Regions from separate parts of the Thermosediminibacter oceani DSM 16646 genome, predicted to be linked through region 1. Evidence: riboswitches for the same ligand, from Rfam matches in the RefSeq annotation. Region 1 holds a riboswitch; each other region holds the start of a gene.
The links. Region 1 has a riboswitch for cyclic di-GMP ahead of istA (IS21 family transposase). Riboswitches for the same ligand answer to the same signal wherever they lie in the genome.
Positions count from the first base shown of each region.

Region 2: another riboswitch for cyclic di-GMP. It lies ahead of TOCE_RS02380 (chemotaxis protein CheW); the one in region 1 lies ahead of istA (IS21 family transposase).
Region 3: another riboswitch for cyclic di-GMP. It lies ahead of TOCE_RS08770 (helix-turn-helix domain-containing protein); the one in region 1 lies ahead of istA (IS21 family transposase).

Region 1 is NC_014377.1:1,604,792-1,607,997, reverse strand. Features, by position in the region: gene istA (IS21 family transposase) at 1-901, opposite strand, end outside; cyclic di-GMP riboswitch class I at 1,245-1,333, shown strand; gene istA (IS21 family transposase) at 1,557-3,071, shown strand; gene istB (IS21-like element helper ATPase IstB) at 3,065-3,206, shown strand, end outside.
Region 2 is NC_014377.1:470,292-473,497, reverse strand. Features, by position in the region: gene TOCE_RS02395 (protein-glutamate methylesterase/protein-glutamine glutaminase) at 1-393, opposite strand, end outside; gene TOCE_RS02390 (bacteriohemerythrin) at 594-998, opposite strand; cyclic di-GMP riboswitch class I at 1,274-1,367, shown strand; gene TOCE_RS02380 (chemotaxis protein CheW) at 1,471-1,947, shown strand; gene TOCE_RS02375 (methyl-accepting chemotaxis protein) at 1,925-3,206, shown strand, end outside.
Region 3 is NC_014377.1:1,747,482-1,750,687, reverse strand. Features, by position in the region: gene TOCE_RS12795 (peptidoglycan-binding domain-containing protein) at 1-1,459, shown strand, start outside; cyclic di-GMP riboswitch class I at 1,710-1,797, shown strand; gene TOCE_RS08770 (helix-turn-helix domain-containing protein) at 1,887-2,153, shown strand; gene TOCE_RS08765 (sigma-70 family RNA polymerase sigma factor) at 2,231-2,656, shown strand; gene TOCE_RS08760 (carbohydrate ABC transporter permease) at 2,687-3,206, opposite strand, start outside.

The sequences.
Region 1 (3,206 bases):
GGAATTTTTGGTATCTGTCAGAGGCAGGGAGTGGTTTGAGGTTTTCTTCCTTCAGGCGGTCAATAGGCTTTTCCCCGGTGGTGCCGTGAATCCTCCTGTTTTTCTTTTCGCACCACACTATTGCCTGGTGGTTTAAGTCACCGTAGTTTATGAACTTCCTACCCGGCAGGAAGTTGCTTTTGACAAAGTCTATTCCGCTTTCTACTTTGCCTTTGGTCTGTGGACGTCGTGCTCTGCACACTTTAGGGGTAAATCCAAGGGTTACAGCCAGGTCTTCAAAGATGGAGTTCCATATGGGCTTTCTGTTTTCTCCGGTGCCAAGTATTACGGTCTTCATTCTGTCGGTAAGGACTATGTCGGTCACTCCGCCGAAGTATTCAAACCCGCGGATCAGGCAGCGGATGAAGGTATGTATGTCGCAGCGGTTTGTGAATTCTACGTATATGGCTCTGGAGTAACCCAGTACCATGACGAAGACGTAAAGCTTACGTATTTCGCCGGTTTCCTCGTCAATGTAGGTGTATTCGCCCCAGTCGACCTGGGCCTGCTGGCCGGGCTTGGTTTCGTAGCGGCATACGGCAGGAACCTGTTTTGGGGGTCTAAATTGTCTTACATAGTCCCTTAAGATAGTGCGGCCGCCGGTATAGCCTTCTTCTTTGATTCTTTCGTAGATAACTTCGCAATTGAATATACCAAGATTTATGAGCTCTTGAATGGTATCTTTGTATGGATCGAGCTTTGATCCTCTTTTGGGATGCGGCTTCCTTTCGGGAATGCCCTCTGCCCTTAAGTATTTTCTTACCGTATTCCTTGAACGGCCTGTTTCTCGTGCAATTGCACGGATGCTCTTGCCCATTGCTCTTAATTCGTGTAACATGATAATAGATCCACTCCCTAGCACTTATTTCCCTCCGATCTTTTGGCTGGTATCAGAGGGATATTTCGCCAGGGGGTGGGTCAATTCCTTTTCGTTGCTCCTGGGTCAATTATACACCGGCGGTGACATCAACCACCTCCTTATGTTTGTCCCTTGTTATTTAAAGAGTAAATAAGAGGGTATTTTAATACCCCCCTATTAAAAAATTTTTAATCCTTCCCATTCGGGATACGATTAATTTCTTTTTTATGTCCTTTTTCGGGAATAATTTGGGATTAAATATTTACGTATTCGGCTATATCGGCAGGAAAATTAAGGAATATGGAAATATAAATTTTAAAATTATCAATTAAAGAGAAATAATACACAGAGAAAAGGGTAAACTCAATGAAAGGTAGGGGTGCAAAAGCCATAGGGTCTAAGGTGCATTTACATTATAACAGCATGGCTGCCGCTGAATAAAAAGATCTGGCTAGCTTTCTTTTTCGGCGGCGATTCTTTTTTGGTTTCAATGTTGTTTATTGCATAATTAAAATGGACAGAGTTGCAAAATAAAATCCCCACTTTTGCAACTCAAAAATCCCCAAATTTGCAAAGGTCATTGCAGGCACCCCTAAAAACCTTTACCCTTGTAGTTAGGGAAATCTTAACTGCAAGGGAGGATTGGAGGATGCTCACAATGACCCATATTGATAATATCAGAAAAGCGTTCTTTATGAAAGGGCAAAATATCAGCGAGATAGCCCGGGAATTCCAAAAAGACCGAAAAACTATACGCAAGTATATTTATCAAGAAGACTGGAACACCAGGGTTAAAGTTGAAGAAGTTAAACATACCTTCCCAAAACTCGACCCTTTCAAGGCGGATATAGATCAGTGGCTTGAAGAAGATAAAAAAGCTCGCAAAAAGCAGAGGCATACCGCCAAAAGGATTTATGACAGGCTCTGTGAAAAATACCAAGATAAGTTTAACTGTTCTTACCGCACCGTAGCAGGCTACGTAGCCATGAGAAAAAAAGAATTGTACCAGGACAACTCATGTCGTCTGCCGCTGGAACATATCCCGGGTGAAGCGCAGGTGGATTTCGGTGAGGCAGACTTTTACGAAAACGGGACGCTGCATCACGGATTTTATCTGAACCTGTCGTTTCCCTACAGTAACGTAGGATATACCCAGCTTTTCAAGGGAGAAAACCAGGAATGCCTGTTTCAGGGACTTAAGGACATATTTGAACACTTGGGGGGAGTACCCCGTAAGCTATGGTTTGATAACGCCAGCACTATCGTGAAACTCTCGAAAAATGGAGAGCGCAAACTAACCGACGCCTTCCTGAGGTTCAAGCAGCACTATGGTTTTGAAGCGGTATTCTGTAACCCTGCTTCCGGCCATGAAAAGGGTAATGTGGAAAACAAGGTGGGATACCACCGGCGCAACTTCCTTGTCCCGGTCCCCAGGTTTGAAAAGCTGGAGGATTTTAACCGCGAACTTTTACGATTGTGCGACCGGGACATGCACCGCGAACACTACCGGAAGGAGGCATCCATAGCCGAACTTTTTAATGAAGACCGTAAGGCTCTGCTTGAGCTGCCTACCGTTCCTTACGAGGTAGCCGGTTACATAACAGTCAAAACCAACGCCTACGCCAAATTCAGCTTGAACGGTGGAAAGCACCTATACTCTACCGCCCCCAAATACGCCAACAGCCGGGTGCTTGTAAAGATAACAGCCCATGAGGTCATACCGCTGGATGAGAGCCACCGGGAAATCGTGCGCCACCGGCGGCTTTACGGGGACAACAAGCAAGAAAGCATGGACTGGCTGCCATATCTTACCCAGCTTTCCCGCTGTCCGGGAGCCCTTAAGTATTCGGGAATATACAGCATGCTGCCGGACCCACTCCGGGAATACCTCGACGGCTTAAGCAAAAGTGAGCGCGGCAAAGCGCTCAAGGCTTTGGCTGTGCTTTGTACCAAAAGCAGTTTTGAACAGGCTGTGAACGCTGTAGCCGAGGCTCTCCTTTACGGAGTGCAGGATTTAGACAGCCTCGTAGCCATCCATAACAGGATAACGGGTATAACCCCGCAGTTGGAGCCGGTAAAGATTCCGGAAGGGGTTCCTGAACTCACTGCATTCCGCTTCAATGCAGAAGACTATGACAAAGCCTTTCTGAAAGGCGGTGCCAATTTATGCTGAAGGACGAAATCGCCGCCTGCTGTAAAGCATTAAAACTCAGCCGCAATCTAGTGGAAAACTGCGACAAGATCGAGGCTCAAAGCCATGAAGAATACCTGCTGAAGCTGCTAAGATTAGAACTGGAGCACAGAGACG
Region 2 (3,206 bases), 1.1 Mb from region 1:
GGCGTTATAGCCGGCCTTCACTTTGGCTATTATTTCATCCGCGAATTCCTTTATGTCGGGCGATATGCTCCCTCCGGGCTTTGCCACGAAGTCAAAGGCGCCGAGCTCCAGAGCCTTGATGGTCACGCTGGCGCCTTCCCGGGTCAGGGACGAAAGCATCAAAACATTGCCCAGTTTTTTTTCACGGATCTTTTTTAAAGCAGAAAGCCCGTCCATCTCCGGCATATTAACGTCCAGCGTAATGACGTCGGGTTTTAGCCTTTCGGCTTTCTCGACGGCTTCCCTGCCGTTTCCGGCGGTATCCACTACCTTTATTTCGGGGTCCTTTTCCAGCAGGTCCTTTATAATGAGCCTCATCAGCGCAGAATCATCCGCTACCAAAACCCTTATCACGACGAACACCTCATGGATTTCACCCCGTCCCATAGTCGGTAGTCCCTTTAATGCCTCACTATACTGTATAATATACTACTCGATAATATAATAATACCATTTAATGCAATGTTTTCCAATTACCTCATTGATTTTTTATTATTAAAAAATTTTAAGTTGGGGGTTACCAGCCCCAAATTGGCTCAGCTAGCTATCTTACTTCAAATCTTATTCTTCAAAAACGCTCCCAGCGCTTTATCCGTCTTTTTGATGTGATTTATAAGCCAATCGATGAGGAAATGGTTTATTTTTACCACCAGGTCCACCGTAGGGCCGTTCTGCTCCATTCTTTGCTTTATTTCTTTGAATTCCGCTACAAAGCCGTCATGCTGCTTTTTATGTGCCTGGTAGCCGGGAAAATCGTTTTCCCGCATGTATTTTTCTTCGGCGCCGAAGTGCATGACGATGTATTCACCTAGAAAATCAATGGCCTTTACGGCCTCTTCCCTACCTTTCCCTTTCGAGCAGGCCAAAAGCAGGTCGTTCACCCTTTTGAAAAGCTCCTTGTGTTGTTCGTCGATCAGACTTACTCCTGTGGAAAGGTCCTCCGTCCACATTACCGCCATAAAATATCCCTCCCATCTTTGTCACGATATATATTCTCCAAATAAATCCTTAATCCTGCTCCGGCGGGACCTTTTTCAACTTTCCAGCGGTTCTCCCAATTCGAAGAGGAATTCCCGTTTTGGTGAAAAAGATTTCCGGCGCAAGCCGCAACCTTTGCCGCTATAAGTTGTATTGTAAATACGATTTTTCTGATATGGAAAAATATAGCTTGACTATGTAAAAGTAAAAAATGTAAAATATTAGTAGTTATTTTTTGCGTAATTCGACATATACCGCCGATAAAAGGCAAACCTGTCGAAAGGCAGGGGCGCAAAGCCATGGGCCTACGGCTCCATTGATGATGGAGCTACGGCTGCCAGGTTGCCGGCTCATTGAAAGGCCATCGGCCAAGGAAAGGTTCCAACCAGGGCAGCCAAATCTTTGATTACATTTTGAAGGCTGCTTTTTTTATTACAGGAAAGGAGGGAGAGCTTGAGACAAGTAGTAGTTTTCGGCCTCGGAAAGGAACTTTACGGCATAGACATTTTCGATCTGCAGGAAATCATCAGAATGATGGAAATAACGCATATCCCCAGAGCCCCTCATTTTATCGAAGGGGTAATAAACTTAAGGGGGAGAATCATTCCCGTGATAGACCTCAAAAAGAGGTTCGGCCTTGCCGACGGTGAAATAACAAGAGACTCCAGGATCATTGTGGTAAATATCGATGAAACCACGGCGGGGCTCATAGTGGATTATGTCACCGAAGTAGCGGCACTGGAAGAGGAAGACCTGGAAAAACCTCCAGAGGCCTTGACCATCGATGCCCGCTTCATCCATGGGCTGGCAAAGATGGGAGATAATATAGTAATACTTATTAAAACGAGTGAAATACTCAATGTGGCAGAAAAAGACCAGCTAAAAAATTTCTCGAAGGAGGATACATATGAAAAAGCTGAAGGGAATTAAAATAAGTGGTGGAATAAGGACAAGGTTGACCGTTCTGTTCCTTCTTATATCCCTCGTACCCCTTATAGTCTTGAGCTTCTTCAACTACAGCACCTCAAAAAACAACTTGACCCATGCAGCCGACCGGGAACTACTCGGAAAGGCCGTATCCGCGGCCAGCGTTATCGACCTCTGGGTCAGCGAAAGAATGGAGATATTGGAAACCCTCGCGGAAAATCCCGTAATTAAGAGCGGTAACTTAGAAAGTTTAATCCCCATATTAAAAACGGTACAGCCTGCAGCACCGGACGTCCAGCTCCTCTGGTACGCCACGCCTGACGGCAAAGTTTACTCGTACCTGAACGACGACATCACCAAGCCAATCACCGATATCAACGACCGGCAGTATTTCAAGGAAATAATGTCTACGGGCAAAACCACCGTATCGGAACTCGTCATCGATAAGGTAACCGGTGACAAAATTCTGGTCATAGTGGCCCCCGTGAAAGGTCAGGGCGGTATAACCGGCATAGTAGGTGCCGATGTAAACGCGAACGCCCTTATCAACATCATAAACTCGGTAAAATACGGTACCACAGGGTATGCCTTCCTGGTGGACAAAATGGGCACCACCATAGCCCATCCGGACGAAAAGATGGTTATGAACATGAACATAACAAAGACCGAGTCCGAGTCGTTGAACAGGGTCGGGGAACGCATGATAAAGGGCGAAGAAGCCACCGTAAGGTATGAATACAGCGGAGAATACAAACTTGCCGCCTTCTCCCCGGTTAAGAACACCGGATGGTCCTTATGCGTCACCGCCTCGTCGGACGAAGTATACGCGGGACTGAAAAGCTTTTTCTGGTCCACCATCACCCTGATCCTGGTCGTGACGGTTATCGTCATCGCTGCAGCCGTCGTTTTCAGCCGGCAGTTATCTTCGCCCATACTTAAGCTCACGGCGGTGGCCGATACCCTGGCAACGGGGGACCTCCGGGTAGAAGTACCCGAGGGATTTTTCGGCGAACTCGGAACCCTCGGCAGCTCTCTCAAGAAAATGCTCGAAAATACTAAAACAGTTCTCGGCTTCATGGGCACCGCCATTGCCAACCTGGAAAAGGCTATAAGGGAGATATCGCAGGGAGCTCAGGATACCGCCCAGGCTGCCGAACAGGTAGCCGAGACCGTTAGCCAGATTTCGGCCGGAGCCCAGGATATGGCCCAGAATACAGGGAATATATCTGCGGCAGTCGAGGATACCACCACAATGATGCAGG
Region 3 (3,206 bases), 140 kb from region 1:
GACTAAAAAATTATCTCTACTGGCCCTTTCTTTAATCGTTGCACTCACTCTTTCCGTCATTGCACCGGTTCAAAGCGCCATTTTTAAGGTAGATGCCGTTTCTGCGGCAACCAGTTCACAGAATACTTCAACGCAAAAACAAACAACAAAGACACCGGCAACGACTACCAAATCCACCAAAACGCAAACCGCCGTTAAAAAATCAACTCCTACCGTTACAAAAACTTCCAGCACAAGCGGTATTAAACGCTTACTTGCCTTGGGCTCCTATGGTCAGGATGTAAAACTCCTGCAAACCATGCTTAATCAGCGCGGCTACAAGCTCAAGGTAGATGGTATATTTGGCCCCAAAACTTTAGCGGCGGTAAAAGATTTCCAAAAGAAAAATGGCCTTAAGGTAGATGGAATAGTAGGCCCCAAAACTCTTGCAAAACTAATGCCGGCTCCGGCGAAAACAGCGGCTGCAAAGCCCGCACAAACTACAAAACAACCTACACAGCAGCAGGTATCACAAAGTGAAAAAGTCGTGGTAAAGATAGGAAAGGTTGACTATTCAGCTCATCCTTCCAAGAGCTTTACGGTTGCGATAGCTGCGGTTGCGGGTGACAAGATAGTTGCAGCGTATATTGATGACTACCAGTTCATGCCTAAAGATGTGGCAACGGGAGTTCCCAATTCCGATGGGGACTTAGGCAAAAATTATCCTGAAGGCTACGTATTGGCATCGAAGCTGACCAATGCGGCATACTACAGCAATAATATGAAGGAAAAAGCAGGTTCTACAGTTCCCATAGATAAGAACTTCGCAGCAATTGTAAATTACGTAAAAGGTAAGACCATCAGCGAATTAGAGGCAAAACTTGCACAAACAACCCCGGAAAATATGGTGGATGCGGTAACCGGTGCGACCTTGGCGGACACACACGGTTATGTATCGGCAATCGTGGCAGCTGCTAAGGCTGCTAAAAATGCTGATGCAAGCTATTCATTCCAAGTCGATGTGAAGGATTTAAGCAATATTAAAATTGGGAAAGTTGACTATTCAGCTCATCCTTCGAAGTGCTTTACACTTGCAGCAGCGGTTGTTGTAGGGAACAAGATAGTTGCAGCGTATATTGATGACTACCAGTTCATGCCTAAAGATGTGGCAACGGGAGTTCCCAATTCCGATGGGGACTTAGGCAAAAATTATCCTGAAGGCTACGTATTGGCATCGAAGCTGACCAATGCGGCATACTACAGCAATAATATGAAGGAAAAAGCAGGTTCTACAGTTCCCATAGATAAGAACTTCGCAGCAATTGTAAATTACGTAAAAGGTAAGACCATCAGCGAATTAGAGGCAAAACTTGCACAAACAACCCCGGAAAATATGGTGGATGCGGTAACCGGTGCGACCTTGGCGGACACACACGGTTATATATCGGCAATCGTGGCAGCTGCTAAGGCTGCTAAGTAATAATTCAAAGCAAGTAAAATAAAAAAGGTAAATTTTTAAAAGACGGTTAATAGGCCTTGAAAAGGATTAGTAGCCTATTAACCGTCTTTTTTATCTCGATTACCCGGAAACTCAGTTCAGGTTCAGTTCTTCTGCTCAAAAACTGCGGGGAGATAAATATTTATTGGTTAACCATTAAAACAGCAGGAAAATAAAGGAATTTGTAGTAATATATATTGTTATAATATTAAAAAAGAGGAAATAAGATAGACAGCGAAAAGGGCAAACTCACCGAAAGGTGGGGGCGCAAAGCCATAGGGTCTAAGGTGCTTTTGCACTATGACAGCCTGGTTGCCGCTGACCAAAACGATCTGGCTCGCTCTCTTTTTCGGTGGCGGGTCTTTTTTGTTTTCGGATATAGACTCGGAAAGGGGGGCACTTTTTTGGTATGGGGATGAAACCAAAGCTTAGGGAATTAATATATAGGGCAAAAGACGGCGATGAGGAGGCCCTTGTCCAGCTAGTTGAAAGGTTTGTGCCCATAGTTAAAAAATACACGCGCAGGGTGGGTAACGGAGAAATGTATTCCAACCTGGTGGAGTGGATTGTAAAGGCGGTAAAGCGCTACCAGCCCGATACCAGGTGGGGCAGGGAAGAACTGAATCGCTATCTGGCTTCTCTGAGGGAGAAAAACGATATAAAAAAGCAAGAATAATTTTACAGGGGGTTATAATACGACTTCATGTCTCCTCTTTTATATGGTAAGGGAATAAACCGGGGAGGTGAAGCTGTATGGTCAGTATCCCCAAATTCTACGAACTCGACCTCGACCCCGAAGACGCAAGGATTGCGGCCTGGTTTTTAAAGGGACTTAAGAGAGAAGCGAGAAGACTTTATTTGAAGCAGAAAAAACTGAAACAACACGAGCTCCTGATTTTAAACAACAGAGTGGACAGGGATAACGATGGCGAATCTCCGGAATTGATAGACACCCTGGCAGACGGGATCGATGTACTGTCACGGGTGGAAGACAGGATATTCGTCAGGGAAGCTCTGATGATGCTGACGGCAAGGCAGCAAAAAGTTATAATGGCGACGGTCTTTGAAGGTGCCACCGAGAAAGAAGTAGCCGAAAGGCTGGGGATATCCCAGCCGGCGGTAAATAAGATAAAGAACAGGGCTTTGAGTAAGTTGAAAAAATACCTGCGTGCAATCTGAAAGCCATAGCTCGCGCTATGGCTTTTTTTGCTATCCCTTGACAGCTCCGGCGGTGAGGCCCGAAATGATTCTCTTCTGAAATATTAGTACCATCACTATAAGCGGAACGGTTACTACCACCGATGCCGCCGCGATGTCCCCCCAGGGGAGTTCATGCTCGCCGGGGAACATGGCTATCCCTACCGGCACTGTACGCATTAGGTCCTTGGTGTTGAATACCAGGGCGAAGAGGAACTCGTTCCAGGCTGCTATGAAAGTTAGTATGGCCGTGGTGAACATCCCCGGTGCAGCAAGCGGAAAGATAATCTTCAGGAATGCCTGCATTGGTGTCGCTCCGTCTACCTTGGCCGATTCTTCCAGCTCGAAGGGTATCTCTCGGAAAAAGGACGTCAGGATCCAGAGGGATAACGGTATGGTAAAAGTGGTGTAAGTTAGAATAAGCCCAAGATGTGTGTTTAAAAGGTTTATCTTTTTCAAAAACAGGAAGAGCGGGCTTATTATGGATATGCCCGGGAACATGGATACCGACAGTACCAGGGCCAAAATAAGG